One region of the Syntrophomonas sp. UBA1041 genome, then DNA from elsewhere that is predicted to be linked to it. Evidence: riboswitches for the same ligand, from Rfam matches in the RefSeq annotation. Region 1 holds a riboswitch; each other region holds the start of a gene.

Region 1 (11,583 bases):
ATTGTTGATAGTGATGATTCTGCCGTCCCAATTGAGTTCCCCGATGGGAGAAATGACCGCGGCAGTGCCGGTGCCAAAGGCCTCTTCCAGTTTTCCCTGTTCATGAGCCGCATAGATCTCCTGTATGCTGACCCTTCTTTCTTCGACCGGCACCCCCCAATGCTTGAGCAAAGCCAGGGACGAATCGCGGGTGATGCCCCCCAAAATACTGCCTTCCAGAGCCGGAGTCACCACGGTTCCGTCGATCTTGAACATCACATTCATAGTGCCGACTTCTTCGATGTATTTCTTCTCCACACCATCAAGCCATAAAACCTGACTGTAATGCTTTTCTTTGGCCTCAATCTGGGCTTTCAGACTGGCAGCATAGTTGCCCGGGGTTTTGGTATGGCCGGTTCCGCCTTTGACGGCCCGGACATAATTGCTCTCCACATAAATCTTGACGGGATCCAGTCCTTCCGGATAATAAGCCCCAACCGGGCAGGTAATCACCATAAATTTATATGTAAGCGAGGGGCGCACCCCCAGGTAGGGATCGGTGGAAATGATAAAAGGCCTTATATACAACGATGTGCCTTCAGCTTCGGGCACCCAATCGCTATCAAATTTTACCAGTGTCTTGATGGCCTCCACAGCGAAGTCTACATCCAAAGGCGGTATCACCAGCCTTTCATTGGAGATGTTGGCCCGCTCCATGTTGGCGTAGGGACGAAATAGATTGATGCGGCCGTCTCTGGTTTTGTAGGCTTTCATCCCTTCGAAAATCGCCTGTCCGTAGTGGAACACCATGGTGGAGGGGTCAAGCTGCAGAGGGCCGTAAGGTACTATCCTGGGATCGTGCCAGCCATTGCCTGCGGTGTAATCCATAACAAACATGTGGTCGGTAAAAAACTCTCCGAAAGGAAGGTCGTTCTGATCCGGTTTAGCCTTGGGAGAGCTCGTCCTGGTAATTTTGATTTCCATGGACATAATGATCACCTCTATCCTCCAAAAATATATGAGCCCTTTCTAAGGTTGATTTCAGGTTTTTATATACATTTGTCTGTATACAGCATACAATACGCAAGAACTCCGGTATGAAGCGATTTGCAGGTTTTTATATGAATTTAATTATTGCACTACAGGGGAACAAAAACAAGGGCGTATCATCAAGTAATTGCAGTAAACATTTCCCTCCCCGACACACGGGGGCATTTTCCTGGTGTCATTTTTTGATTCATTCAGTAATCACAACCACCTTGCCCGGCAATGAGCCGGGCGCCGGCATAGCGGCGTTTCCCGCCTTCGCTCCTGAAAATGACCAGGGATAAGTTTCCCCCCTGTCACTATGCGATGCATATAAGAATCATCGCAGCCCTGACAGTCAAGTTTTATGTTCAAGTACCACTCCTCACCACAAGCATTGACACAGCATGCAGATTCCTATATAAGCAGGATATGGCTATTGAAACGCCGAATTTTGCAGGGATAGACATAAAAAGGAGGGGGATTTATGTCAGATCGAGGCCGTTTGGTATTGCTGGGCGGGCCGTCCTGCGCAGGCAAAGGGCCGCTGTGCAACGCCCTTAAATTGATGTACCCTGCCCAGGAGGCCAAACTTCGCAAGCTGGTGATGTATAATACCCGCAGCCCGCGTCCGGGTGAAAACGAAGGGGTAGACTACTATTTCCGCAGTCACGAAGAAATGGAGCGCTTAAGTGAAGGCGATGATTTTATGCTTTTGGAGGTTCGCGGCGATCTGCAAGGCCTGGATACCCGGGAGCTGTTCAGCGTCCTGGATAACGGTCAGGATGTGCTTTTCGAGGGCAATCCTTACGTTCCCCAAGCCATTTGGAGTCTCCCCGCGATGGCGGAGGTGCATATCTTGCGGGTGTTTTTGTCCCCGCTTTCCAAGGCGGAGATCATCTGGCTGCAGAACCGCGGCGTCAGGGTAAGGGAAACGCTGGTGGATATGATGCGCCGTAAACTCTTGCGCCGCACCCAGAGACAAAAGGGCATCCTCTCTCTTAAGGATCTGGAAAACATCGAGAAGCGGGCCGGCAGCGCGCCTCTGGAATTGGAGCTGGCCTGGCATTTTGATTGGATCATCCCCAACCATGACGGTGAGGACAGTGAAAACTGGAATGCTTTCTACTATCCGCTTGGCGACGCTTTAAAAGCAGTGGAGGCTTTTGCCGCTTTGCTGCGCAATGAGCCTGCCTCCCATGCCGAAAAGTGGGATAAGGATTTGTGGCCTGAGAAATAAATTACTGACTACGGTTTATTGGTGTCAGGGGCACGAGGATATCGACCTACTCTCTGTAGTGTATCAACTTCATACCCCTGACAATTTATGTCCGGTAGGCGGCTCTTGCCAGTTCCAGGGGAAGTCCGGGATAGAGGCCCCCGCAGGAGCCCAGGATGTAACCGGGAGCCCGGCCCCAATCCCGGCACAGCTTGGTGGCTTCCGATTTGAGCTGAAAAGGGTCTTTCAAGCCCAGTGGCCCTTCAAACTGCAAATTGCCCCACCACACCCAGGTCTTAATCATTTCAGGCGGAACAACACCGGGGTTCATACCGGCATCCGGTTGCAGGCCGTGTATGCCCCAGAACCCCGCCCGGGCCAGATCGGGGATTATCCCTGTGACATCGCCGTCGGAATGAAACAGTATGGGGATGTCTGACACCTGCATTTTCTTCAGCCAGCACCGCAATTCAGGAAAATAATACTTGCACAAGTAAGCCGGATCTACCAGGAGACCGCTTTTCCCAGCCAGATCATCTCCCAGAATAAGCCCCTCGCAGCCCCCCTCCAACGCACCGGCGACCGCTTTATAGATACTTTCCAGATAATTGCCCATGAACCCCCGGCTGATGCTGGGCTTATGCACTATCCACTCCGAGGCCCGAACCCATCCCAGTGATTCGATCAAAGTATTAAAAGGTCCGTTGATTAAGGCGAAGGTAAAATAGTCCTTTCCGGACCAATAAGACCAGTCTATATTGGATCGAAAATCGACGGGCAGGCTTACTAAATCAGCCTGCAGTTCCTCCAGCAGGGCTTCTCTGGACAGCCCGGCCTCCCGGAGGAAAGCATCCTCAATCACCATCTCCCCTTTGGGGGGCCGGTCAGATTTTGTTTTGCGGAGCGCATTCCATACGCGTAAACGACCCATATCACTGCTGGCTTCCTTGAAAAATTATTATGGCTGCCTCTGGCCTGTAGTATAAAGTTACTTTATTATCTTCCAACTAAAAATATTATAGCAGATGTCAATAAATGTATTTAGCATCCCAACATTCTGTCGGCGGAAAGAAGGAAAAATAATCCAAAAAGCGGAATACGCTTATAGAGAATGCCAGTATATCCTGTATAGATAAACAAGGAATAGCGGCGTTACCGCATATTATAAGGAGGGGTATAGTAAATGTCAGTTTGGGAGGAGCATTATCGCAAGAATCAGGCCTCTTTCGAAGAGGCTGCGGGCAGGGTTCAATCCGGGGATTTTGTAGGCATTGCCCTTGGTGTTGGGGCTTGCACCCCGCCTATGTATGAGGCCATTCTGAATCGCCATGAAGAACTTACCGGGGTTGTGATCGCGGATGCAGTGCAGTTGCGGCCCAACCGCTTGTACGACCCCGGGTTCATGGGGAATTTACTGGGCAGGATCGATTATTGCCCGGCCTTTGGCATCAGCACCATCCGCAGGATTCATTCTACCCTCATACCAGATTTTTTACCAATAACCGCCCACGATTTTGGAGATAAGATGGCAGCCAACTCCGATGTCTACATAGTCATGATCACACCGCCAAACAGTAAGGGGTACGTCAATCTTGGCCTGACCAATTTTTACACCATGGAGACCGTCCGCAAGGGCAAGGCCTCGGGCAAACTCCGCCTGGCCATCGCCGAGGTCAACGAGAATATGCCCATAGTACTGGGCGACAACTGGATGCATGTATCCGAATTCGACTGTTTTATCGAACACAACAGCCCTATACCCATCTTTTCCCGCAGTCAGCCGACCGAAATGGAGAAGACTATCGCCGGATACGTGCTGGACCTGATTAATGACGGCGACACTATTCAGATGGGGATCGGCGGCATTTCAGAAGCGGTGGTGTGCGGCCTGGAAGGCAAACATGACCTGGGTATCACCACTGAAATGTTCCCTATAGGGCTGAACAAGCTGGTGGAACAGGGCATCGTAACCAATGCCAGAAAACCTCGGCATCGCGGGGTCACACTGGCCACCATCTGTATGGGGGACCAGGAGCTTTATGATTACATCAGTGAAAATCCTTCCTGTGAATTCTATCCCTCCTCCTACACCAACAATCCCGTTGAATTGGCTCAATACCCCAACCTGGTGGCTATAAATATGGCCGTCATGATGGACCTAAGCGGCCAGATCAGCTCCGAAGGCTGGGGACACCGTATGATTAGCGGGGGCGGAGGGCAGCTGGACTTCATGCTGGGCTCTTACTGGTCAGAGGGCGGCAAAGGCGTCACTTTGCTGTCGTCAGCGCGCCAACAGGCGGACGGCAGCCTGTCATCATCGATCCTGCCTGAGCTTCCCCCGGGCACTCCGGTGACGGTTCCGCGCACCTACGCTCAGTATGTGGTCACGGAGTATGGAGTGGCCGACTTGAGAAACAAAAGCCGCCGTCAGCGGGCTCTGGCTTTGATAGAGATCGCCCATCCCGACCTGCGCGGCGAACTGAGAAAGTCCCTGCAGAAGAACTTCTACCCCGGCTTCAGTGCCGCAATCAGCAACATAACCCAGTCCTGATCGAGTAAACAGAACCCTTCCCCTTATTACTGTTACAGGGGGAGGGTCCTTTTATATTTATATTACTGTGCGCGGGGTTTTTAGGGTTTGATCAGCGTCTGGCGGAACTGGGATTTGCTGCGGGGGGGCAGGTTGGGTGAGGCCAGACCGAGTGCGGCCATCTCTTGCCAGGTTTCCAAAAGCCAGGGGGTCTCCAGCCGGGCGGCTTTTAAAACTTCTCTCTGAGAAAAAACCTCTACAGGGGAACCCTGGGCCAGGACTTTTCCTTTATTTAACAACCACACTACATCGGCCCACTGGTAGGCCAGGTTGACATCGTGGGTGGAGATCACCATGGCCTTGCCCTGCCGGTGCAGCTCATCCAGAACCCGCATGAAGCGCTCCGCATTGCCGGGATCCAGTCCTGCGGTAGGCTCATCACAGATAATCAATTCTGGCTCCATAACCAAAACGCCGGCCAAAGCCACCATTTTCTTTTGGCCTACGCTTAGAAAATGGGTGGGTTTGGAGAAAAGGGGCTCGATGCCCAGCTTGCTCCCTACTTCCTCCACTCTGCGCCGGGCTTCGGCCGGGTTGCATCCCTGATTCATCAGGCCAAAAGAGATGTCCTGAAAAACGCTGGAGGAAAACAATTGATTATCCGGGTTTTGAAATACTATTCCCACCTCCCGGCGCAATACCTGCAGCGCCTTTGTATGGTACTGCAGAGCTTTGCCTTTATAGTAAACCAGGCCTGAATGCGGGCGCAGCAAACCGTTGAAGTGAAGGAACAAGGTTGATTTGCCAGCCCCGTTCGGACCTAGAATCGCCGCTTTCGCATTGTGGGGCAGGGAGAGGGTCACCCCGTCCAAGGCCCTGGTGCCGTCCTGATAATTATAGGCCAGGTTTTCGGCAGCTATTAAATCAGAGTGCATATCCATCCCCCGTAACTATGGATCAAAATCAGACTGGCTATAAACATGCCGCTTAGAGCCAGATGCAGAGGCCGCACAATATACTGTTCATCCAAAACCTGCAGGCTGCCCTTGAATCCGCGCGCCAGCAAAGCGTCATAACAGGCGTTGCTTCTCTGCAGGTTCTTGATAAAAAGGTTGCTGAGCAAGGCGGTCAGTGAAGTTAAATGTCCGGCAAAACCCCGGTAGCCGCAGCGGGACTGTTGGGCCACGTAGATGTCCTGGGCGGTTTGCAGAAAGATAAAGATATTCATATAGATTAATCCCATCAGATCGACTGCCACACCGGGAAGCTTGAACAAGCGCAGCACGTAAACCAGCTGCACCACTGGCGTAGTCAAGGCCAGCAGATACATGGCACTTACACAGGCCAGACTGCGCAAAAGCAGGTTTATAGCCTCCTGTAAAGACTGGGGGGAAACGCCCCACCACATGCCTCCGGCATAAACCCCCGGCCAGATACCAGTTGAAAGCGTGCTGTTGGTTATGGCCACGCTCACGCAACCCACCGTCAGGAATACCAGGGGAATTGCCATTAAACCAAGATATAAGCGCCAGGAGACCCTGGCTTTCCCCACCAGCAGGGCGAATATTGCCAGGATTACCAGACAGGAAATGGTTCTGGAATCAAGTGCCAGAACCACTACCAGGATGGCCAGGGTCAGACCAAGCTTAACAGCCGGATGCAGCAGGTACCAGGGAGAATTGTAGGCGGCCTGGTCTATGCTGTTCATGCCTGAGCCCTGCCTTTACTCCTGCCTATGCTGTAGCCCAGATAGTAACATATGAATCCTGTCCCCAGGGCCGCTTGCAAGGCGAACAGCAGGGATTCGATTTCTCCGCTGGGAGGCTCCCATATTGGGTTGAACCAGGGTTCATAGCCGGGATTGATTTCTTCGATGACACCCTCAGCCTGCCCGTCGGCTCCGCCAAACTCTGCGCCTTGATTACTATATAAGGCGTAGACTACCAGACACAACATGATGGCGATCAATATAAGATTTCTCTTCACGCCTGCTCACCTCCGATGCTCATGTCACGCAGGCTTTCCACTTCCTGCCGGTTGTACGCATATAACAAATCCACCACTAATACGGTCAATATGCCTTCTATTATAGCGATAGGTACCTGTGTCACTGCAAAAATGCCGGTGAATTTGATCAAAGCCCCATAAAAACCGTCGGGACCTCCCGGGTAGGCTAAAGCTAATTGCAGGGCAGTAACGCAGTAGGTGGCAAGACTTCCCAGCGCCGCCCCAATGAGTACTGCAGCCCAGTGGGGCAGCCTGGTCTTTTTTAGGAGGGCGTAAACGCCGTAAGTCACTAGCGGGCCTACGATTGCCATAGACATGACATTGGCGCCAAGAGTGGTCAACCCGCCATGGGCCAAAAGAAGGGCCTGGAATAATAAAACGATCAGGCCGATAAGCACCATTACGGCAGGCCCGAAAAGAATGGCTCCCAGGGCCACCCCGGTAGGATGGGAGCAACTGCCGGTGACAGATGGCAGTTTTAGTGCCGAAAGCACGAAAGTAAAGGCGCCCGCAAAGGCTAACAACAGCATGGCTCTGGGGTTTTGGGCCACCAATTGCCGGGTTTTTCTGATGCTCAGGTAAAGAAAAGGCAGCATTAAGACAAACCAGGCCACAGCCCAGGGCAGCGGTAAGAATCCTTCCATTATGTGCATTCCGAATGATAACAAGATAGTTAACCTCCTTCCTGGTTACGATCAGTTCACTCTTTTAATCAGCTATATCAGGCAAATCAATTAAGTCTATTCCCCCCTATCGCTGTATTAAATCCATTAACTGCTTTATCCCGCAGGCGGTAGGATATTGTTGCGAGGTCTTTCTTTTGATGACAACAATAGTCAGATTAAGATCCAGGGCGGCCGAGATTTTGGTGTCTGCGCCGCCCATTTTGCCGCTGTCCCGCGTCACCACGACATCCGCATTATAAGTCTTGAATAATGTTTTGTTAATTTTGCGGGAAAAGGGGCCTTGCATGGCCACGATATCATGGATAGGAATTCCAATATCCTGGCATTTCTTTACTATTTTCCAGTCCGGCAGTACGCGGACTACAAACCGGGTCCCCTGCAGGCGGGAGTCATTGCAGAAGCTGTCCAGGCAATAGCTCCCGGTAGTTAAGAATACATTTCTGGCGCCGATTTCAACTAATTTGTCCACCGCATCTGCAAATGAATATACCGTGAACAATAACGGCGAAACAGGCAGTTCCAATTCCTCCCGGTAATAGCGGATATATCGAGGTGCGGGGGTGATCTGGTTTATGGCTTCGAAAAGGCCGCTGCTGCTCTCGGAGCTGGCGTCAATCACTATTTTCACCTCTTGGTCATTAACAAACTGCATCAAATCCAGGTTATGATCAGGCAGGAGATGACATCCCAGTCCGGCGTCGATAATGTGGTGACGGCAGGAAGAATTGGTTGGATAAACAACCACCTGACAACCGCATTCAATAATCCGTGCCATGATCTCGGGGGCTTCTTTAATTCCTGCGACCAGCATAATCAACCCATTTCCCTCCCTGCTTACAGGCATAAAAAATAGCAGCACATCTTGAAACCTCACCTTGGCGGTGACAGCAAGAACAGGCTGCTTACTGGCTCAGGTATCATCGTGTCACCAGATCTGGCAGACACTCTCCCAATACAGTCACTGGCTCGGTTTGGCACCGATTGTCTTTTCAGCCGTTTCCCTCAGGAAAAGGCGCCCTATGTTTATTCAATATAAAAACCCTGTACCGTATGATACAGGGTTGTGGTTCACGACCATCGTACACACCCATGCACCGTGGGCTAATGTAGACTAAATAGAATGCAGCAGGTTTCCTGACTGAGGTTCATCGCCTTTTACGCCTTCCCAGATCTTCATCCAGTGGCATTCAGTAAAAGGCTCCCCATTACAGTGGCGGCACCGTGATGGATTTTCACCATCTTCCCTGTGTCATTCTTCACTGTTATTTAGTTAAGTCTTATTTTATCGGTTTTGGGCAAATATTTCAATCTTTTTTGGTACGCAAATTAAAACCTTTTTCAAAAACCTGGCATTTAATAAAGTTACTTCACTTGACCTGTTTCAAGGCCTCTACGAGGCGCAGGTTTTGATCGCGGCCTTTTACGGCGATGCGGAAGTAATATGGGGATAGGTTTGCGAAATTCGAGCAGTTGCGGATTAAAATACCGCGGGGACCCAGGCGCTCCTGCCACTCGTCTGCCGTAAGGCCGCTTTTTTCCGCGTCGATGAGCAGGAAGTTGCTTACCCCGGGGAATACCTGCAAAAACGGCAGCTCTTGCAGCCGCTCTATGAATAACTGCCTTTCCTGATTGACAAAGGCGATGGTCTTTTCCATATAAGCCACATCAGCCAGCGAAGCCCGCCCGGCCGCCAGAGCCAGGGTGTTGATCCGCCAGGTGGGGAGCAAAAACTCCATGCGTTTGATATGTTCTGCACAGGCTGCCGCATAACCCAGACGCAGGCCGGGAATAGCAAAAAATTTGGTTAAGGATCCCACCACTACAAGGTGGGGATTGTGCTCCACCTCCTGGCTTATGGAGAGTTCCCGGCCGGCGAAATCCAGAAAGGCCTCATCAACCACCATAACTCCCCGGACGTCCTGCACATAAGCGGCCAACTCCAGCAATTCCTGCGGTTTAAAAAGATTGCCGGTGGGGTTATTGGGATTACCGATAAATATCAGGTCACCGGGCTGCAGGGCCTCCCTGATCTCTGGCAAAGGCAGCCTAAACTGTTTATCGGCATCCAGGGCAATTCTAACCACCCGCGGGTTTTCCAGGCCTTCTCCGTATTCGGAAAAACAGGGGGCCAACAACAAGAGCCGCCCTTTATAAAACATCCTTCCCAGAAGGTAGATTAATTCCGAACCGCCGTTGCCCAGGACCAAATTGGCCTTATCCACCCCCAGGTGCTGAGCCAGGGCCAGTTTACAGGAATCGCCGCACGGTTCGGGATAGTGAGTCAGCTGTGAGATATTGCTTTCAATTGCCTCCAGGGCTTGCGGCGACGGTCCCAGAGGGTTGATGTTGGCGCTGAAATCCAGGATCTCGTCAAGCGCTATCCCCCACCTCTGGGCGGCTTTCCACACATCGCCGCCATGAACCGGTTTGCATAAATGTTGACTGCCCATAACACCTCCTACTCTGAACTGTCTAACCCCACCAGCGGGATAACAGAACTCCCAGGACTACCGCCTCTGCACTTACCAGGAGCATGATGCTAAGGCTTTGCTTGATGTGATCTATTTGCATCGGATGAAGGGGCTGACCCATTACCGCCCGCGGTGAGGCAATGCCGCCGTAATAATTGAGGCCTCCCAGCTGTATCCCCAGCGCCCCGGCTACGGCCGCTTCGGGAATGCCGCTGTTGGGGCTGGGATGCCGGGGCGCGTCGCGCCATATGGTTTTAACCACCCCGGAAAAACCGCCCCGGGTAAACGGGGCCAGGGGTAGATACAGCAAGCCGGTCAGCCGGGCCGGAATATAATTGGCCACATCGTCCAATCGAGCCCCGGCCCAGCCCAGATAGCGATATTTTTCATTTTTGTAGCCTACCATGGAATCCAGGGTATTGACGGCTTTATATGCCATAGCCAGGGCCGGTCCGCCCAAAAAACCATAGAACAGCGGCGCGGTGATGCCGTCGACAGTGTTTTCCGAAACCGTTTCCACCACTCCGCGGACCAGCTGGGCTTCATCCAGGTGCTCGGTATCCCGGCCTACAATCATAGCCAGGGCTTGGCGGGCCGGTTCTAAACGGCCTTCTTTCAAGGGGCGCAGAACCTCCCGGGCATGTCGATAGAGGCTGTTGATGGCCAGGGTCTGACTCATGAGCAGAATGCTTGCGGCCGCACCCACATAGGGATGCGCCAGATAGGCCAGGGTTATGATTCCCCAGGTGATCAGGTAGGTTCCCAGAACCACCGCCAGGACCATCAAGCCCCCCCCCAGCTTCAAGGCTGCGGGGCTGGCCGCAAAGCTGCGCACCGCCGTTTCACATCGGCGTATGGCCCGGCCTATCCATATCACCGGATGGGGTACTCCGCGCGGGTCTCCGATCAGAAGGTCTAATAAGACTGCTGTCAAGATGATCCATTCCATCTCAAGCCTCTCCCCAACCCATAATCCGGTATACCTTGTCCATATCCAAACTAGCCCGCACCAGATCGGCCCATTGATCATATTTGTGCTGCCTCTGCGTCATGGGCAGATCCTCACTGTGCAGAGCGGGAAATCCCTTTTTCTTGCGGATGTCGTTCATAACGCCCAGCATAACCGCCGGGTTGTCAAAGATGCCGTGCAGATAGGTGCCGAACACCCGCCCGCTGTCGCTGCAGGCCCCGTCCCACACACTGCATTTTTCTCCGGAGCGGGTAAAAATGTGGGTTAGACCGCAGCCTGCCCCGATGAGGGCGCTCTGTCCCATATGAATCTCGTAGCCTTCTACTTCCTGCCCGCACAAATGCTGCCACAAGCCCTGCTTGCTGACAATCTTCGCCTGGGCTTGATGGGTGCTCTTTTGGGGGCCGAACAGAGTGCTCACGGGCAGGAGGCCCAGCCCGGGCAGGGATCCGATCCCGGCTTCAGTGCCGTCCGGATCCAGAAGCTCCTGTCCCAGCATCTGAAAACCGCCGCAGATACCGGCCACATAAGCGCCTTCTTCAGCCAAGCGGCGGATTTCCTGATCATAACCCTTTTCCTGCAAATAGAGCATATCCAGGATAGAGTTCTTGGTGCCGGGGATAATGATAAGATCGGCCTGACCGAGGGCCTCTCCGGGACGAACATAATGGATGCGGGTGTCAGGCAGTCCTATA
Region 2 (11,583 bases), on a different contig from region 1:
TTGTCTATGGCGGCCAGGTTTTCAGACTCGATTTGGTCATGACCAGCGTGGTTATTTTGGGAATTGCGGCCATGGTCATGTATCAGGGAGTGGTTTGGTTCGAAAGTTTTGTCTTGAGAAAAAATGGTCATGCGCAAAGAGAGGAGAAGGATTGGTAATGAGGAAATTAACGGCGCTATTGTTGGTTTTAACGGTAGGATTCACTTTGGTTTTATCAGGGTGCAGCCCTGCACAGAATGAACTCACCAAGGTCAAACTCTGTGAGGTCACCCACTCGATTTTCTACGCCCCGCAATATGTGGCTTTAAACCAGGGATTTTTTAAAGCCGAAGGCTTGGAAATCGAACTCACCAATGGCCAGGGAGCCGATAAGGTCATGACCGCGGTCTTGACCGGGCAGGCCGACATCGGTTTAGCCGGCCCGGAGGCCAGTGTCTACGTCTATAATGAAGGTAAAGAAGACTATGGAGTGGTATTTGCCCAGTTGACCAACGGAGACGGCACCTTTTTGATGGGCCGGCAGCCCGATCCCGAATTCCAGTGGAGCGATTTGAAAGGCAAGACCATTATCGGAGGACGCAAAGGCGGAATGCCGGCCATCATACTGGAATATGTCCTGGAGAAGAACGGCATGACGGTGGGAAAAGATGTTTTTATCGACACCACCATGCAGTTTGCAGCCATGCCGGGGGCTTTCCTGGGCGGTCAAGGTGATTATGTGATCATTTTTGAGCCAACCGCTTCAACAATGGCCAAAGAAGGCAAAGCCCATATAGTAGCCTCGCTGGGCAAAGAAAGCGGTGAAGTCCCCTATACCGCTTATTTCACCAAAAAGAGTACCATCGAGAAAAATCCCGAGCTGGTGCAGAAATTTACCCGGGCCGTCTATAAGGGACAGCAGTGGGTAGACAGTCACTCCCCCGCAGAGATCGCCCAAACCATCAAGCCCAGCTTTCCGGATGAATCCGAAGAAATACTGATCAGCGCCATTAAGAACTACAAAGACCAGAATAGCTGGAAGAAGGACCCCTTATTGCTGGAAAACGATTTTTATCTCCTGCAGCAAATCATCAAAGATGCCGGAGAACTGGAAAAGATAGCCCCTTATGACAAAGTGGTCACCGGCCAGTTTGTGCCTAAATAAAAGTAATCAAGCGGAGGGCTTCGGCTAATAGAATCCCTCCGCTTTATCTCTGCACCATGCGGCCTTATGGAGGGCGGTATTATTCACCGCCCCATTTGCATTTTCCCTGGATACCTTTAAATTGGATTCGAAACAGCCTGCCGGAGAGGAATTTAATGTATAATTATATAAAGATTAGCAAAGCGGGGTGATACTGATTTAATGAATCGGAGGAATAATGCCAGAGGTCGTAGTTTTCATATTATGTCGACGAGTATAATCTGAGGATCGGCATCGTAGACTTTAAATACAACGCTCAACATCAGTTTAGGGGGAGATCACATGGCTGATGAGGTTGTATCGGCAAGTTTCGGCGATATTATTGGCGTTTACCGCGGTCCCACCAAACACTATGGGGTTTACATCAATGACCATAGCGTGGTGCATTATGCCCCGTATATTGACGAATTTGAGAAGTACCACTATATCCGGGAAACCACCCTGGATAGATTCCTGCATGGCAAAACCGGCTATTTTATCTGCATTTTTCCTGAGACTAATGAAAATGAACCCATCGACGTATTGGCGGCCCCGTTTCGAAGCTTAACCTCCCTTATCGACAGGCTAAAGCTGTTGGAATTAATCCGGCAAAGCCCCTATTATCGAATCTACTCGCCCCGTCAGACTGCACAGCGGGCATTAAGCAAGGTTGGGGAGCGCGAATACAGTCCTTCCATCAGCAATTGCGAACATTTTGTGGTCTGGTGCAAGACCGGAATTACAGAAACCTCCAAAGTAAAATGCTTATTGGGCTTATTGCCCAACGTGCCGGCAGTTCTTTCCATAAACTAGCATAAAGCTAATTTCTATATTACGGAACTCCCGATAATACGGGAGTTCCTTTTTGTTGACCCCGGGCCACACAGTTGAACTCCCCGCATTCACAAATGATTGATAATTCGCATTTCCCGCATCCGGCACAGTAACCAAATTATGGTATTAGAGAATAAACTAGAGTAAATCTAAGCAGCCGTTTATTTATAAATGGCTTGGCAGATTATTTAAAGATATAGGAGGTTATTATATGAAAACCCGTTATCAGAGAGATTCCTACAGGCGTGATAATCGCAGGGAAGAGGATTATGATTATTCCCCTTATCCCAAGAAAGATTATTATGAGGAGCAAGACAACTATTGCCCTTTTCCCAAAAAGGACGATAACCAGGATTTTAAGAAGGATAAAGACAAAAATAAACCCGATTTTGAAACTGAGACGATCTTAAAGTGCGGCACCAGTGTGGGCTCCGGTCCGATATCCTGTAACGGCATTTTGGTTAATGGGGCGGCTTCATCCGGTATCAACAACAGCAGCTATGGGGTTGTTCAGGCGACAGTTTCTCTTGACACCAGCGATTTGATCGACCCCACTGTCAAATTGGACTTCTTTTCACTTATTAGTTTCAGAACCACCGACGACGACAACTTTCTGCTGCGTTTAGTGTTCAAGCTGAGCAGGGTCTGCTGCGGCAGTCATGTTCCTCTCGGCACCTGGACCTTCGAGAGACAGTCTAACGAAGATTTTGTAACAAACCAGAATGAAAACGAATTCGTACAGCAGTCAGATTCCTTCGCTTTCAGCTTCTGCGCTTGTGAAACCTGCCCGGAATGCTGCCATTATGTTGTTGAACTTGTCAGCCAGGAATGCTTTAATATTGCATTTGCTACCGTCACCAATATTTCGCTCTCCGCTCTGGCTGTTGGTAAAAAACGGAAGAAATAGACCAAAATTCGGGAATAGGCCGGAACGATTTTGAAATGCCTTCCAAAAAGCGAACAAAATTTAATGTGGGCCATTGAAGATTTCTTTGGCCCTCAGGTAATCAGCTTAATGGAAGGTCGGCGAGCACGAGAAATATCCAGGTATGCCATGCCTTCCAGGGACGAAGGTCGCCCGTATCAAGGTTGTCTCCGGCTTTATTTGCTTATAAAGTACCCCATCGGATTCAATTCGCTGTATCAAAGATACCTGCGGACTTTTTGGCAGTATCGCAGGTATTGTTCACCGTAGATCTTTTGCAATGATTCCTCCTCGCGAAGAACCTGGCGATTCATGAGCCACAGACCCGCCAGGAGGTACAATAATACCACCCAATTGGGGAAAATCAAAAATATACCCAGGAGTATGAACCCGAAAGCGGTATAAATGGGGTTGCGGCTGACAGCGAAGGCGCCAGTTGTTATCAGAGCGCCGGGCTGATCTTCATCGATACCCACCCGAAAGCTTTTGCCAAAAGAAGTCAGGCTTAAAAAGAAAAAGGCCAGGCCCAGTATACACAAGGCCACGCCGATCCAAGCCGCCATATCATTATAAAACAGTTCAGCGCCGAATTTCGGCCAGTTCAGAGCGCTGGCAAAGATGAGATAGAAGAACAGCAAAGCAAATGGAGGAATGAGGAAATCGGTTTTATCCATCTCGCCAAACCTCATGGCTTTGATGCCCAGTTTTCGCATCAGAATAGCCCGCGAGATCACCAGAGTAATAAGCAAAAGTATAGTCCCAACTGCAAAATAACCCTGCATCAAGACTGCTCCTTCGAAAGTGTGATTATGTCTTCCCTGCTACCCAATATACACCGAAATAACCCCCTTGGGGACGGTCCCAAATTTGTCACGTCCCCAATTGCGCCTTATTCGGCTGCGGGTTCGGCATTCTCATTGATCTCTGGGTTTTCTTCGGCTTCTGCGCTCTCTTCAACCGGCAGATTATTGATCACTGCATAGACGGCATCTTCTTTTTCGCTTACTTTTATCTGCGGATCCAGGTTGAAGTCGTCTACAGTGATTGAATCGCCTAAATTCATAGGTGCCACATCGATTTGTATGGCGTCAGGCATCAAATCCATTCTTCCCGTAACAGGAACCTCGTATTTGTAGACCTGAAGCTGCAGTTGTCTGTCTGCCAGATCTTCCACATTTCTGAAAACAATAGGAACGGATAGTTTGACCTCCTGATCTTTGGAAACCAGCTGCACATCGATATGGGTAATCTGCTGCGAAATCGCATCCCGCTGCACTTCTTTGATAAAGCCCAGTGTCTTATTGTCGTTAAACAGAATCGTCACTCTGGCATTGGAGCCATGGCGCTTAAGAACTTGCTGCAAGGCCGCTCTGTCGAATTTGACCGGATTACTCGCCTGCATACCTTCGCCATAAATAACCCCGGCCACAAAGCCCTTTTCCCTGAACTTGCCGCGTTGTTTGCTTCTTTCACTCGCCTTTAAAATAGTCTCTTCCATAAAAGTACTCCTTTTGGCAGGTTGTGCCATTGAATTTATTACAATATATTGTTGCCATTCTTATAGCTTTTATAGCTTGACCCGGGCTTTCTTATGAAGATGCTCCCCAATGGAGGCTGTTTTCCCGATCTTCCCGGGACTCAGGCTCTCATTGGGCAGCCGCTGATTTCGGGCTCTTGAATAGCCCAGGCAATATACAATTATCTGGCAGCCAGGCTCACTGCACGGGGCAATTCTCGGATGACAGGTAATTTTCGGGATATCAAGGCCTGTATATCCCGCAGGTATTTCCTTTCCTCGCGGTCACAGAATGATACCGCCGTTCCTCCCAGACCGGCCCGGCCGGTTCTTCCAATCCGGTGCACATAGGTTTCAGGCACATTGGGCAGGTCGAAGTTTATGACATGGGACAGCTCCGGCACATCGATGCCCCTGGAGGCGATATCGGTTGCAATCAGCACTCTGGTGCGTTTGACCTTGAAATTGTTCAAGGCCAGCTGTCTGGCTTGCTGTGATTTGTTGCCATGGATGGCCTGGGCAGGAATCCCTGCGTTGGCCAGGGCTTTGGCCACCTTGTCAGCTCCATGCTTGGTCCGGGTAAACACCAGGGCAGAATCGATGGAGTCGCTATTTAACAACTGAATCAGCGCCAAGGTCTTATCCTTTTGATCCACAAAATAGACAGCTTGTTCGATAGTGTCCACTGTCGATGAAACCGGGCTCACTGCAACCCTGACCGGTTGTTTCAAAATATCATCTGCCAGCCTGGCAATTTCCGGGGGCATGGTTGCGGAAAACAATAGAGTTTGCCTCTTAACCGGCAGCCGGGCGATAATCTTTTTCATATCGTGAGCAAACCCCATGTCGAGCATGCGGTCGGCCTCATCGAGCACAAACATCTCGACCCGGTCCAAACGGATATGCCGCTGGTTCATCAGATCCAGCAGCCGGCCGGGAGTAGCCACCAAAATATCCACACCCGCCCTCAACTGATTGGTTTGCGGAGCTTGCGACACCCCGCCAAAAATAACCGCGTGCTTCAGCCCGGTATATCTCCCGTAGGCAGCCAGGCTTTCGCCTATCTGCACCGCCAGTTCACGAGTTGGAGTTAAGATTAAAGCTTTTATGGCCCGAAGTTCTCTCAGGTTGGACTTCCCTTTATAGATGGTCTGCAATAAAGGGATCGCGAAGGCCGCGGTTTTTCCGGTGCCAGTCTGGGCGCATCCTACCAAATCCCGGCCTGCAAGGACCACCGGTATGGCCTGCTCCTGTATCGGAGTGGGCATGGCATATCCGGTCAGCTTCAAAGCCTTCAGGATTGGCGTAATCAGGTTTAGTTCTTCGAAATTCAAATTTTTTTCTCCTTACATGTGGGCTTGCCACTTATTTAAATGCAGGCTATGCCCTCACCCCGTTGGCTGCGGCACAACCTTTTGTTAATTCATCTGCAAATGCAACCTAGTAAATATGGTTTCACCGTATTAATGTAAAAAGAGCGGACAACTCATAATAAATTGAGTTTCCCGCTCTGTAAGCCCATATTGCCTTATACTAATATAAGCAGTTGAAAAAACAATCTTACTCAGCCATGATAGCATACTATCGGAAAGAAATCAAAATCACGGCAAAACCGGTTTTGACTGATTCTGTCCCCAGGGACACTATTGCCGGGCCCAGGTGCTTAAATATTCAGTAATATTGGCATCTGTATTTGTTACGGCTTTGCTTTACCCCGGAGCCTGACAGCTCAAATCTGGCTGCTGCGCCAGGCGGATATGTCCTCCCATTCGGTAAGGCTTATATGCATCTCGACCAGTCGGCTTGCCACCCCTTGCTGCTTTAAGCCCGTCATAATGCCTTGCACGTATTCCGCCTTTTCCGGCGGGTAGACTGATGCCCGGGGCAAATCCACCATCATGTACGGATCGCCCTCTTTGTAGTATCCCGCTTCGGTTTTAATCGCCAGCATTTTAATCACCATGCTCCTCCTCTCCGGGGTGACAAATCGTCGGGAATGTCTTTTACATCTTCTCCAAAAGCTGGTTAAGCCTGATAATGCCCCGTTCCGGGCGTTGATTTTGTGCTGACACCCATGCTCTAAGCTTTTGCAGGGCCAGGCCCTTGTTAATCATTTCCCTGGCAGCCTGCAGGCAGTCGGCCAGAGATGACTCCGGTCTGGTAACATAGATGACCAGTGCGGCATTCAGGCAGGCAATATCGGTGCGGGGGCCGTTTTCCAGCCCCGCAATCACCCGCAGGAATTGCAGGACCTCCTGTTCCCTGTCGATATGGGGCCTGAGATCCTCCAGACTGGCCTGTTTAATTCCGTAATCCTGCGGGTAAAAAGAAAACTCGCGAATTGAGCCGTCGGGATACAATTCTGCCACCAGGGTCTCTCCCAGGGTGGAAGCCTCATCCATGCCCTGTTCGCCGCCGGCGTCCAGCCCGTGTACCACCAGGGCGCGCCGGTATCCTATTTCGTTCATCACCCTGGCTACCGGGGTCAGCAATCCCCGGTCGTAGACGCCGCGGACGGCATAGCGGGGCAGGGCCGGGTTGGCCAGGGAGGCCGCAATGTTCAGAACTGTTCCGAACGAAATCTGGGATAAAATTCTGCCCAGGCTTTGATGAATATGCGGGCTCATACCATTAAAGATACCGATACCAGCCGTTTCAATGCTGTGTTTCACCAGTTCCGGTGGACCTTCAACATCAACGCCCAATGCTTCTAAAAGGTCGATGGTTCCGCAGCTGGAGGTAATGGCGCGGCTGCCGTGCTTGGCCATCACCACTCCCGCAGCTGCCGCAATGATAGATGCGGCAGTACTGATGTTAAACGTTTTCAGGCTATCCATCCCGGTGCCGCAGTTTTCCACCACATCAGCATGGTTATCCAGGGCAACCTTGCAGGTGTCATGTTCATATATAGCCTCCCAGATCCCGGCAATCTCTTCAGCGGTCTCACCTTTGGCGGCCAGGGCGCTCAAAAATGCGCCCTGATGCATGGCCGACTGACGATCCAGCAGAACTTCACTGAATACTGTCTTGGAACGGTCCCGCGGCAGATCAACCTGGTTGATCAAATCAGCAATAGTCCGGCCAAATTCCTGTGCGCATAATGACATCTCACATTACCTCCCTTTTTTCATATCCATCGCTATTTTCATTTCCTTCCCCGCAGCTATCAAATCCAACCCTTCTTGCAGTTCATCCAGTCCGATACGCCTGGAAATCAGGTCTTTGACCACCACATCCCCTCTTTCCATCAACTGCATGGCGGAGCGGTTATTACGTATGGAGCATCCATATGCGCCGATAACGGTTAGTTCCAGGTAGTGAAGCAGGTTCCATTCATCATTGGTGAAGCCCGGCTGCTGTGACATCCCGCTGAAGAATCCAATCCGCCCCCGCTTGGAGCATACCTGCAGGGAGCTTCTGAAGGCATTGGGATCGGGACAACAAGGTATGACGACATCAGCCTGGCCGTGATCTGTAATGACCGTGAGCGCCTTTCTGAGCCCTTCAAGATCAGCCAGTAAGTGGCATCTATTTTCCAAATCCTGCAGACGCATCATTCTATCAGGATGGCTCTCCACTATGAAGATCTCTTCAGCCCCCCGGCTCCTGGCCAGCCGGGCGTTTAATATTCCCAGGGGACCGCCCCCCCAAATCAGGACTGCATCACCATGACCGACATGCAAAGCGTCCTGCATATTAATGGCACAGGCCAGAGGCTCTGACATACAGGCTTCTTCAAATGACAATCCCGCCGGGATGTGATTGAGAATGCCCCTCTGGGCCGCCGCAGCAGGTATGTGCAGATACTCCTGAAAGCCTCCGTCACGGTGGAATCCCATGATTTCCACCCGGTCGCACAGGTGGTCCAGACCTTGCCGGCAAAAATGGCAGTTTCCGCAGGGCACACCGGGTGAAACCTGCACCCGGTCCCCGGGGCGGAATTCAGTCTGACTGCAGGCCTCAACCACGGTGGCGGTTATCTCGTGCCCGAGCACTCGGGGAAGCCGCAGATCCCGCTGTCCGATGGTGTAGGCTTTCATATCAGTACGGCACAAGCCGCACACCTCGGTTTTTAAAATGACATCCCCCTCCTGGCATTGAGGTTCGGGACGGTCTTCAATACGGATGCTGCCGATGGTCTCCAAAACCGCTGCTTTGATTTCATTCACCCCCATAAAAAATAAAAAACCCATACCTCAAAAAGGTATGGACTCTCCAATTCCGCACCAGGTTTTTGCCTTTCGGCTTCAACCTTAAGCTACAGGCAGGTCTCCTGACTCAGCTTCTTCACCGGCATGCCCCTTCCCCCTTACCGGAGTGGCTGCGGCATCGGCTCAGCATTACAGTGGCGGGCCCGCCCGGGATTTGCACCCGGTTCCCTATTCTCCCTGTCGGGCACCTGCAACTCTCATGGCCTATTTTTTTGTTTATACTAGGATGAATTCCCGGTTTTGTCAAGGCAAGATTTTCCCTGCTCCGCTATGAGAACTGCTTCAGGGTGTACGGGTGGAGACGTGAGGCCGGCTTCACGGTGCTCTTTATTCAGTTTATCCCACCACGCAGCATGGCGATGTATTACGTACTCCCTATCGATATAGCCTGTGAACATACTTGCTACCAGGGGCCGGTTAGCCTTGATGAGAAACGCTGCCAGGTGAACAATAACCGAAAGCAGCAATATCACGGTAAACAGATTATGAATCTGCGCCAGCCAGAATACCGTACCCACTGAAAATTCCATCCCGGGCAGGTTTTTATATACCTTCAGTATTCCGGTTACAATCAAGGCCATTACCGAGAAAGCAGTCACCGCGAAGGCCAGGCGTTGTTCTGCCAGATATTTGTCATTTTCCGGTTCCTCGGCCAACCCCAGCATGGAAGCAAATATCTGCATGGACTCCTTAAAATCACCCCTGCGGGGTATGATGTCCCATCTTTTACTGACAATTAAATAGGTCACATAATAGGCACTTATAAATATTAATGCCATAGCTGCCAGATAATGCAGATACAATGTAGCCAGAAAATTGCTCGACCAGGCCAGCCCCGGTAGTTGGTCCACATAATATCTTTTGTAAACGGGCATTTGTCCAAAGCCGGTAAACAACAGGACAAAAATAGACATCGCGGTAACCCAATGAGTAAAGCGTATAGCTGTATTGTGGCGCTTAATCTTCAACGTCATTGCCCCCTTTCATAATCTGGTAAGTACTTATTCCTGCTGCCAATACCCCGGCAACAGGAGCCATTAATAAACCGCTCAAGATATTACCAGGCTCGTCAAGTGGGTTTTCAATATTTACCGCCATATCGACTCTGCCAGTCGTGCCGTCCAGATCCTGGTCGATAATGGCAAGATTGATAACTTCAAAAGGTATCATGGAAATATAGAAATTAGCTGTTCCACCGTTCTCCTCATCTCCGTACACATAGCCTTGATTCTGGCGGGCCCAGTTCTGTGCATACTCATGCAGCTCATACTGAGGGCCAAACATAATAGCATTCCTGGGACAGGCGTTTACGCAGGCCGGTTGCTGTCCCTGCTTGATCAGATCATGGCACATGTCACATTTATACATAACTCCTCCTCCAGCCAAATCCGGGACTACTTCCAAATACAGCCCTACCCCGCCCTGGCGCTGAGGGATATGCCAGGGGCAAACGTCCCTGCATTTAGCCCCTCCAAAACACCCCTTGGGGTTGATCACCACTGGACCTTCGGCGGTCTTATCATTAACACCAAAAGGACATAAAGTTGAACAGGGCGGATTGTCACAATGCATACACTTGCGGGGAACATGAACCTCGATCTTTTTCCCCTGGTGTTCCACCTCCAGATGCTGGACATAGGTCCAGTTGTAGGGGGTGAGGCGGTCGGTGACATGCCTTTTTCCAGACCAGTCCTCATGTTTGGGCTGTGGCCAATAATTTTTAATAGGCTGCTGTGGCTGAGGAAAATTGAGTTCATTTTTAACCCGGCATGCCAGAACACACTTGGGGGTATCCTGATGCACACAACCATCACATTTATTCAAATCATGCAGAATAGCGTAGTTCCCAGTTGATCTGGTCCCGGCCAGAACTTTGCCTGCACCGGTCATGATGCTGGCCGCCGCAATCCCGGATATTGTGGCCCTTTTTAAAAATGATCTGCGAGTCATAGTCATAACCTTCCTCCGTTTTATGTACCCATACAGGGTATAGTATATATATATTTTATTTATCCCAAGGTATTTTGGCAATAGGGGATATTGTTTTTAGCGGGCAGGCACGGGGATCAAATTTTTGGCCTATAATGTTCCATCAGACTCATTTTTTTGCTACTATAAATCAAAAGCAATAATATTAATGACGGTCAAAGTGCTTCTGGTGAAAACTTGGAGTGCGGGGATAAAATACCTAAGTTTTGCAACCGCAAGATAGGGTGTTTTTCTATGAGAAACGGTTACTGGGGTGGGTAGCCTGTAACAGGGCTGGCCGCTTTTTTTATTGTAGATTTATCAACCTCATTGGTGTTATATACAGAGGTTAGGAATAATAGGGGAACTGTGAATCCACGTTGAAAGGATTTACTGAGTATATGAATAAGGTCAAAGGTTGCCAGCTCAGAACTCAGCAGCGAATTACCGCATTATCCGGGAATTATATACCCAAGATTATCTTAACGAAGGAGAGATTATGAGGGACAATAACGGTCTGTTCCTAACGCAAATGATGCGGCCATTATCCAAATTTCTTGACGATAGGATGAGAAGCATTTTACTGCTGTTTTCAGCGACTATCATTGCCTTTATCTGGGCTAACTCCAGTTATTCCGACAGCTACTATGCCCTATGGGATACTCTCATCACCGTCAGCATTGGGAGATATGGAATTAGCAATAGTTTAGGCCATTGGATCAATGATGCGCTAATGGCCTATTTCTTTTTTGTTATTGGGCTGGAAATCAAGCGAGAGCTTTTGGTGGGAGAATTATCGAGCATTGAAAATGCTATTTTGCCGGCCATCGCTGCTGTGGGAGGCATGGTATTTCCAGCCTTGATCTACCTGCTCTTGACCCAGGGAGGCCCTGGTCACGCGGGCTGGGGTATTCCCATGGCAACTGATATTGCCTTCTCACTGGCTTGTTTAACAGCTCTGGGTTCA
Region 3 (8,858 bases), on a different contig from region 1:
GTGGTTGATTACAGAGAAACCAGTATGGTGGCTCTGCAGAAAACCAATATTTTGACGATAGGGTTTTAAACTTTGGGTTTTTAAACTTGGCCGTCAGAATATTGGTTTTTTGCTTTCTTTAGATAAATTAAGGGGAGTGGATACCGTGTCATTTGAAAAAGAATATGGCGAGCCAGAAAAAAACATAGTCCGTCTTGATGCCCGCAAAAAAATGGATGACCGCCAGCGCAGGCATATGCAGCACGAGCTCAAGGTTTACATGGAGCAGTATTTTAAAAAAAAGTTAGGCAAGGGGGTTGATTACACCAAGGTGGTGGTCTGGGAAGACATGCTCATCATTCGGGGGGAAAGATTTCTTACCGACCCGGAGATATATATTGTGGAAACCTCGGCGGGGCAAGATGTGGTCAGAGCAGCGCGCATGCAGGTGGCATGGCAGCATGCCATCGATAATGTGCCATATTTTGAGGAAAAACTGCAGGCCAAGGCTATTCACCAGACCTATGATGTTGAGCCGGAACGTGATTTCTGGATTCATGTGGTGGTTTTTGACCGGGTATTGACCGAATAGCGAAAATTACAATTACATATCTTGGTGGATCGCGAAGAAACCTTTATGGGCGGCTTCAAGACAGACCAGTATTCTTATGAAAAGTCTTATTAGATGACAGTAAGGATATTGGCCCTTTGTTTTCAAGCATAAACGAAAAGAAAGAGGTGATGTGCAAACGATGATTCAGGGCGATGATAGTTGGGTATGGCGCTTTGCCCTTATCAGGGTATTTCACGGTGATCATAGCCTCCCTCCATTAGGAAATACCCTCTATCATAAGTAAAAATACCTGAGAGAGAAGATTTTAGAAAGGTGGAATTTATAATGGGTAAATTGGATGGCAAAGTGGTAGTAGTGACAGGTTCAGTTTCAGCAATTCCTGGTTTTGACTCTATCGGATCAGCAACAGTTCGTGAAGCATTGGCTGAAGGGGCAAGAGGGGTAGTTGTGTCCGACATTAATGACAAATTAGGTGAAGCTTTTGTTAAGGAATTAAACGATCAATACGGTGAAGGACGCGCAACTTTTGTTCACACTGACGTATCTCAACCTAAAGATGTTGAAAAATTATTTGAAATTACAGAAAAGGTTTATGGCGTTGTAAATGCAATAATGGCTAATGCCGGTGTGGTAACTGCGGAAGATTTCGATAAAGACCCGGAAGAAGTTTTAAAATCCCGCAAATTTATTCAAAGCATTAATGAAGATGGGGTATTCTATACAGCCTTATATGGTTCTCGTTTAATGATCAAACATGGAATAAAAGGTTCAATCGTGATGGTTTCAAGTATTCACGGGGTTGCCGGTCGTCCTAAAGTTGTAAATTGTGAAACCGGTGAAGTTTTTATTGAACGCTTCAATTTAATTCAATATACAATGGGTAAACATGGCGTAGTTGGTTTATCAAAAGCATTGGCCCTGCAATTGGCGGATTACGGTATACGTGTAAATACTGTAAATCCAGGTTATATTATGACCCCATTATTCCAAGCAGCTGTAGCTGCCGATAAAAATGATTTGGCAGCCCAAGATTCATTGGCGACAGAAGCATTTGACTTTGCGCAATTAGCAGCATTACATCCATTATGTAATGACCCGGTAAAAGATAAAGAAATCGTACCTCGCGGTAAATATGGCGGTCGCATGGGAGTTCCTGCTGAAATTGCCAAGCCTGCAGTATTTCTAATGTCCGATGAAGCATCCTTTGTGACAGGTCAAAAATTAGTAATTGACGGAGGTTATACGGCGGGCTAAAAATAAACGGATCAGGGCGGCTTTTAGCCAGTGTGGGGTAACCCGTGAAGACAGCCGATCATTCGGCATAAGTTTGTTTGGTAGAAAGAGGCTGTTCCAAGAACAGCCTTTTTTAAATATACTGACCCGGTTAAGTGTTAGCGCCGCCATTGGCTTCCTCTGGACTGAACATATGTTCCATACCCCGGGGCTATAAGTGTACATGGATCAGCCTACGTATCGCTATTGGAAGGTAGTGGCTGGCCCTTCCATTAGGTCTTGTCCGTGTATCTGTGTCATTCTTTGTTGGAAACGCCGGCTTCTCCGAAGGTGGCCATCTCTTTCATAACTTTTACGGCCGCTTCAAAGATCGGGAAGGTTAAAACCGCTCCGGTGCCTTCGCCCAGCCGCAGATCCAGGTGCAGGATAGGTTGCAGGCCCATATATTCCAGCATAATGCGGTGCCCGGGCTCCTGGGAAAGATGGGACGCAAACAGAAAATCCTGACAACGTTGATTCATCTTGCATGCCATGAGAGCAGCCGCGCTGGAAATGAAGCCATCCACTACCACCGGTACGCGCCGGGCTGCAGCGCCTATAATGACACCGGTCAAGGCGGCGATTTCCAGTCCCCCTACTTTCTTCAGCACATCCAGCGGCTGGCCGGGATCGGGCTGGTTTAGCTCCAGGGCCTGTTTGATTACCGCGATTTTCTTGTGGCGGCCGCTGTCATCAAGTCCGGTGCCGCGGCCGGTGATTATATCCAGATCAACCCCGCTAAATACAGCCAGAATGGCGCTGCTGGGAGTGGTGTTTCCGATTCCCATCTCCCCGGTGGCCACCAGGGCCGCCCCGGCATCGATCTCGGCCTGAACCAGTTCTATTCCCACTTCAATAGCAGCCACTGCTTCAGCTTCGGTCATGGCTGCTTCCCGGGCCATGTTGCGGGTTCCCTCCCGGATTTTGCGAACATTGAGCCGGGGATGCTCAATGGCCGGACCCATCACTCCCACATCTGTGACCACCACTTTGGAGCCGGTATAGTTGGAAAAAACATTAATGGCGGCCCCGTTATTAAGGAAGTTCAGTACCATTTGCGGGGTGACCTCCTGGGGATAGGCGCTGACTCCTTCGGCCACCACCCCATGGTCGCCGGCCATGACCATAACCACTTTAGCCCCCAGTTCGGGGATAGTTTTACCCTGGATGGCGGCCAGGCGCACTACGATCTGCTCCATAATCCCCAGGGCGCCCAGGGGTTTGGTGAGATTGTCCAGGCGCTTCTGCGCTGCTTGCGCCGCTTCAAGGTTCGGTTCTCCAATACTCTGCAAGGTTGCTTCCAGTCGTTCCATTTGATAAAACCTCCTTTAGTATTAGCCAAAATTAAAAAGTCCCCAAGCCATTAAGGCCTGAGAACTTTACCTTCATTCTCAACCAGATGTTTTACAGGCAGGTTTCCTGACTCCCGGATCAAACGCTCCTTAGATACAAGCCAGCCTTCCCAGTTTCCCAGTGGCTATACGGCTTGGAACTCCCCGGTTACAGTGGCGGGTCCGTTCAGGTCTTGCACCTGATTCCCTATTATCCCCTAAAGGGGCACCCGAAACATAAGGTAATTCAATTTTTTTAATTATATACTTGCACATGAAATACTGACAAGCACAAAAATAATCCGATCTATAGAGTAACTGAATATCTCTCTTCCAAAATCAGCCCCGCTTCAGAGCTGCCAACCTGGTATTTTATGCATTCCAGACTGTTCAATACCGGCTCCATCCGCTGTTCAATGGCCTGCGGCAACTCGGGGTCCGGGCTGAGCAGCCCCATGACCTTGATGATGTATTCGGTCTGATTGCCTTCCTTGATCCATTGCAGGGTGATATCAAAAACATCCTTCAGGGTCTGGGTCACATCCACTCCGGTAGCGGCGATGGAATAAGCGCGCCGTTCAGGCTTGCGGCAGCTCTCCTCACCCAGTTTGAAACTGCAGGTTTCCGTGCCACATCCCTGGCAGTGACCGCAGTTCAAGAAAAACAAGCTATCCGGATGCTGGCCTATAACCGCATAGCCCAGTTGATTCAGCATATCTGACAGAACCAGGTCCTGCAGGCTGAAATCTTCAGCCGCCATCCCGGCCGGCTTAAAGCGGGAAAGAAACTTGGCATAGATCAAAATACCGTAAGGGTATTTTACCGCTACCTCCGCCAAGGCCGGGGCGTAAGGCGGACAGCCCCCGGAGGCATAATCCGGGCATCCCTCCCGGCAGTAGCCGGTAATCCGGTCATAATCATGGCAGATTTCGGAAGAGTCGATCAATTTAAAGCCGATTTCAAGGGGATAGTTGTCTCCCTGCTTATCAGTGTATATGATCCACATAGTTCAACCTCCTGCATGGCGGTATTTTTCAATATATTTGACAACCGTCAGTTATATAACTGTTTATGGCGAATAACCGTCCCGTTCTGGGCTAGTGGCATGCAAACCGTCCGGTGCGGCAGTTGGGCTCGCTTCAATGTCCTCAGGCACAGGCTTTTTACGCCAATGAGTCAAGTCGTCGAAAAGGGTATAGATCACCGGCACCACCACCAGAGTCAACAAGGTGGAGGTGATCAGGCCTCCGATAGTGGCATGGGCCATCGGGGCCCGCCATTCGGCTCCTGCTCCCAGGGACATGGCCACTGGCACCATTCCCAGTATCATAGCGGTAGTTGTCATTAAAATAGGGCGCAGGCGGGTGGCGGCAGCCTCCCGCAAGGCTTGATTGCGTTCCACTCCCCTGGCCCGGGCTTGCTTGGTAAAGTCGATCAACAGTATGGCATTCTTGGTTACCAGGCCCATCAGCAAGATTACGCCGATCATGGAAACCAGACTCAAATCGCTGCCCATCAGGAACAAGCCCAGAATAGCTCCGACAATGGCCAGAGGCAGGGAAAACATGATGGAAAAGGGATCTATATAGCTTTCAAATTGTGCCGCCAATATGAAGAATATGAACAGAATACCTATCACCAGGGCTAAGCCCAGCGAATCGAATGTGTCTGCCATGCTTTCGGCATCACCTCCGGCATATACCCGATAACCGTCTGGCAGCTTGAGTTCCTCCTCCATGCGCTGGGCAAACTGCTTATTAAAATCTCCCAAAGAAATGCCCCGCAGATTGCCGATCAAGGCAATTTCACGGGAGCGGTCAAAGCGGTCGATAGAACGCGGGGAGGTGGAGAAAACCTGCTTGGTAACCTGACTCAGGGCAATATTACCGTTTGAGGTCGGCAAGTACACCCGGCTTAAATCGGAAAGGCTGCGGCGCTGTGATTCGTTGAGCTGCAAACGCACATCAATCGCTTCCCCGCCCTCTTTATACTGTGACACCACCCTCCCGGTGAACAGGGTGTAGAGGGTATCGCCGATATACCCGGTGCTGATGCCCAAATCCGCGGCTCGCTGCCGGTCTACCTCCAATCTGGTCTCCGGGCTGCCTTCCCGGTAGCTGTTGGAAACGTCAACTACCCCGGGGATGCTTTCCAGGATGCCCTGGGCCTTTGCCGCATATTCAGCCATTAGCTCTATATCATCTCCCTGGATACGATACTCCCAGGCGTATGTTTCAGCAATGGCAGTGTTGAAAAGCATGCTGGCACTAAAACCAGGCTGGGTCTGCAATTGCTGCCGCATTTCCGCCGCGATGTCTTCCATACTCGCCTTACGCTGGCTCTTGTCGGTCAACTGCACAAAGATGCGGGCGTTCTCGGCTGAAGTGGAAACATAGGTGCTTAAAACCTGGGGATGACGGCTTATAATCTGATCCGCAGCTGCTGCTACCTGGGCGGCGGAATCCAGGGTGATCCCGGCATCCAAATCCAACAATACGCTGAACTCCCCGAAATCACTGTTGGGTACAAAACTGGAGCCCATGAACGGTATCACGAACAGGCTGCCGACGAATAACACTCCCGCTACTGCCAGGGTTTTGAGGCGATGCGCCAAGGCTGCGTCCAGCAGCAGCAGATATTGCGATTTGAACCATTCAAATCCCTGATCGAATGCGGTCAGGATCTTTCCGATTACTCCCCGATACTGGTCCTCACCCTCCTTGAGGTACCTGGAGCCCAGCAATGGAACCAGGGTGAAGGACACCAACAGGGAGACAAACACACTGAATATTACCGTCAGACCAAATTGCTTAAAAAACTGCCCTACCATGCCGGTCATCATACCTACGGGCAGGAACACCGCAATCACCGTAAAGGTGGTGGCCATAACCGCCAGGCCGATTTCAGCGGTGGCCTCCCGGGCGGCCTCTAAGGGGGTTTTGCCCAGGTGCATGTGCCGGACAATGTTTTCTATCACCACGATGGCATCATCTATAAGCAGACCTACCGACAGTGACAGGGCCATGAGGGACATGGTGTTCAGGCTGAAGCCCATAAACCATATCATCAGGAAGGTGGTGATGATGGAAGTAGGAATGGCCAGGGCGCCAATCAGGGTGCTGCGCCAGTTGCGCAGAAATAGGAAGACAGTCAAAACCGCCAGAATGCTGCCCTCAAAAAGGGTAATCAAAACACTATTTACCGCGGCCCGAACCCGCACGGAATTGTCCCGCACTACATTGATTTCGACCCCGGCGGGCAAATCCTGATTCAGCCTATTGATGGCGGCTCGTATGTCATCAGCGAGCTGTACCGTATTAATACCGGACTGTTTAACGATATTTAGTCCGATTACCGGCTGTCCCTGATAAAAGGCCCGGCTTTCCGGTGTTTTGACAGAATCCTTAACAGTTGCGATGTCTGTGAGCTTTATCAATATGCCCCCCCGGTGGGCTACGGGGAGGTCGGAGAATTCCTTGAGACTGCTTATTTCCCCTGCAGTCCGCACCGATACTGTCCGATCCTCGCTGTTAAGGTTGCCAGCCGGCACATCCATGTTTTCCTGCTGCAAAGCTGCCGCAACTTCAGCGGGGCTGATGGCGTAGGCGGAGAGCTTGTCGATATCCATATCAATATGGATTTCCCTCTGTTCATCACCGGAGACCTCCACCATCCCCACCCCGGAGGTGGTCTCCAGACGCGGCTTGATGATATTTTCGACCAGCTGGCTGCGTTCCAGCAACGAACCATCACCGGTGACCGCCAGGGTCATAATCGGGGCCTGGGTGGGATCATAGCGGGAAATAACCGGTTCGTTGATATCCTGCGGCAGCTGATTGCGGATGGAGGCCAGCTTGTCACGCACATCCTGGGCAGCAATTTGGCTGTTGGTTTCCACCGTGAATTCCGCCCACACCATGGCGACATTCTCACGGGTCTCGGCATAAATGTGCTTGACCCCGGCGATCTGACCTATGGCCTCCTCCACTTTAACAGCCACATTCGCTTCCATCTGTTCCGGAGAGGCCCCGGGCTGGACAATGGTGACCGCCACAAAGGGAAAATCCACCTCCGGCCAATCATTGATAGCCAGCTGCAAATAACTGAACAGCCCCAGGGCCACCAGGGCCAGAATGCTTACCGTTGCTAGAACCGGACGTTTCAGGCTTAGATTGGTTAAGAACATGGCCTATACCCCCTGCTCCGGGACGATTTGGATGGGGTCGTTTTCTTTGAGCTGGTTGACGTTGCTGGTAATAACGGTTTGCCCTTCGGCCAGGCCTTGCTTGATTTCCACCCGGCCATCAAAGATCGCGCCGATTTCAACCGCAACCAATTTGGCCGTATTATCCTGGGGAACAAAAACGTAGAACTGCTCCTGTTTGGATGTCAAAGCCGCCTCGGGAACACATAAAATGCTGGTCGCTTCCCCGGTATGGATTACTGCGCTGGCAAACATGCCGGAACGCAATATGCCGTCCGGGTTGGGGACCTTGATTTTACACTGAAATATCCTGGCTTGAGGGTCTGCGGCGGGATTTACTGAAGTTAAAACACCTTTAAAGGTCTGACCGGGATATGCATCGACAGTGACATCCGCTTCCATTCCAGTTTTGATCTGTCCCAAATCAGACTGGCTTATGGAAATGATCACATAAACTTCGGCTAGATTCTGCACTTCCATTAAGGCTGTGCCTGGTGATACCATTTGCCCGCGGTTCACGCTGCGGTTGGCTGCCAAACCATCGATGGGTGAGGACACCCGGGTATTTTTCAAATCATCCCGGGAGTTGTTCAATGCAGCCTGGGCCTTGGAAACATCTGCTTCGGCAGCCGTCAAGGCGGCCTGTATATCTTCGAAATCCTTATCCGAGGCCGCTCCCGCCTGATGCAGTTGTTTCAGTCTCTCATATGCGGAGCGGGTGCTTTCTAATTGGGTCTGAGCCTGAACGAAAGAGGCTTGATTGACCTCTACCAGGTTGGCATAAGCTCGATCATCTATCTGAATCAAGGTCTGTCCGGATCTAATACTGGCACCGTTGTCGACATTCAAGCTTTCAACTATGCCGGCTACCCGCGCCGAGATCAGGATTTTTTCCACTGCGTCAATGGTGCCGCTCACATTGAGGTTATTTTGCCGGATCACCATTTCCGCTTGAGCCGTCCTTACCGACTGCGCCCCGGCATTGACGCTTTCCAGGTTCGATCGGCCCTGTATTTTATTGATCATAGCGGCTCCCAGGACTAGTACGACTGCCAGAACGATCAGCCACCATTTCCATTTAGATAACGGCATTATTTTCTCCTCCATGGCTTTTTCTTCTCTTATATTCCATCATAACCTCAATAAAGACAACCTCCTATTTAGTTGGATTCTGCTGTTATATCCTGGTATAATGCCGGGCTTAATTGCTTAACTAATTTAGATTGGCGGCACTTTGGGCCGGTTGATGGGAATAGCGGTATGATATTGATGTTATTAGGGCATGATTTCTTTATGTTCACTCTGACAGAATGAAGTCAAAGCAAAGGGTGGACGGCAGAAATTTATGATTTGGGGGAATATATTTCCCTGAATCGACTTTTGGAGGGATTTTACAGTTGATCGGTAAAGTAAAATGGTTTAGTGACAGCAAAGGCTTCGGATTTATCGAATCTGAGTCAGGACAGGATGTTTTTGTTCATCAGTCCGCTATTCAGAG

What was found. Region 1 has a riboswitch for cobalamin ahead of B2633_RS09665 (precorrin-6A/cobalt-precorrin-6A reductase). Riboswitches for the same ligand answer to the same signal wherever they lie in the genome.
Region 2: another riboswitch for cobalamin. It lies ahead of B2633_RS00635 (alcohol dehydrogenase catalytic domain-containing protein); the one in region 1 lies ahead of B2633_RS09665 (precorrin-6A/cobalt-precorrin-6A reductase).
Region 3: another riboswitch for cobalamin. It lies ahead of cobT (nicotinate-nucleotide--dimethylbenzimidazole phosphoribosyltransferase); the one in region 1 lies ahead of B2633_RS09665 (precorrin-6A/cobalt-precorrin-6A reductase).

What each region holds. Positions count from the first base shown of each region.
Region 1 covers NZ_DCEA01000066.1:16,668-28,250, reverse strand. The annotation lists gene B2633_RS09705 (branched-chain amino acid aminotransferase) at 1-963, opposite strand, end outside; gene B2633_RS09700 (guanylate kinase) at 1,493-2,245, shown strand; gene B2633_RS09695 (uroporphyrinogen decarboxylase family protein) at 2,331-3,155, opposite strand; gene B2633_RS09690 (acetyl-CoA hydrolase/transferase family protein) at 3,408-4,775, shown strand; gene B2633_RS09685 (energy-coupling factor ABC transporter ATP-binding protein) at 4,856-5,689, opposite strand; gene cbiQ (cobalt ECF transporter T component CbiQ) at 5,674-6,462, opposite strand; gene B2633_RS09675 (energy-coupling factor ABC transporter substrate-binding protein) at 6,459-6,740, opposite strand; gene B2633_RS09670 (energy-coupling factor ABC transporter permease) at 6,737-7,429, opposite strand; gene B2633_RS09665 (precorrin-6A/cobalt-precorrin-6A reductase) at 7,512-8,291, opposite strand; cobalamin riboswitch at 8,555-8,726, opposite strand; gene cobD (threonine-phosphate decarboxylase CobD) at 8,815-9,897, opposite strand; gene cbiB (adenosylcobinamide-phosphate synthase CbiB) at 9,920-10,867, opposite strand; gene B2633_RS09650 (cobyric acid synthase) at 10,869-11,583, opposite strand, start outside.
Region 2 covers NZ_DCEA01000003.1:17,932-29,514, forward strand. The annotation lists gene B2633_RS00590 (ABC transporter permease) at 1-158, shown strand, start outside; gene B2633_RS00595 (ABC transporter substrate-binding protein) at 158-1,144, shown strand; gene B2633_RS00600 (lecithin retinol acyltransferase family protein) at 1,466-1,975, shown strand; gene B2633_RS00605 (DUF4489 domain-containing protein) at 2,208-2,903, shown strand; gene B2633_RS00610 (methyltransferase family protein) at 3,140-3,703, opposite strand; gene B2633_RS00615 (50S ribosomal protein L25) at 3,811-4,419, opposite strand; gene B2633_RS00620 (DEAD/DEAH box helicase) at 4,620-5,771, opposite strand; gene B2633_RS00625 (hypothetical protein) at 6,167-6,397, opposite strand; gene trpD (anthranilate phosphoribosyltransferase) at 6,441-7,544, opposite strand; gene B2633_RS00635 (alcohol dehydrogenase catalytic domain-containing protein) at 7,551-8,630, opposite strand; cobalamin riboswitch at 8,684-8,855, opposite strand; gene B2633_RS00640 (formate dehydrogenase subunit gamma) at 8,870-9,616, opposite strand; gene B2633_RS00645 (4Fe-4S dicluster domain-containing protein) at 9,606-10,604, opposite strand; gene nhaA (Na+/H+ antiporter NhaA) at 11,152-11,583, shown strand, end outside.
Region 3 covers NZ_DCEA01000112.1:5,932-14,789, reverse strand. The annotation lists gene B2633_RS16580 (Na-translocating system protein MpsC family protein) at 146-571, shown strand; gene B2633_RS16575 (SDR family NAD(P)-dependent oxidoreductase) at 878-1,807, shown strand; gene cobT (nicotinate-nucleotide--dimethylbenzimidazole phosphoribosyltransferase) at 2,083-3,138, opposite strand; cobalamin riboswitch at 3,218-3,405, opposite strand; gene B2633_RS16565 (DUF2284 domain-containing protein) at 3,464-4,162, opposite strand; gene B2633_RS16560 (efflux RND transporter permease subunit) at 4,226-7,342, opposite strand; gene B2633_RS16555 (efflux RND transporter periplasmic adaptor subunit) at 7,346-8,452, opposite strand; gene B2633_RS16550 (cold-shock protein) at 8,758-8,858, shown strand, end outside.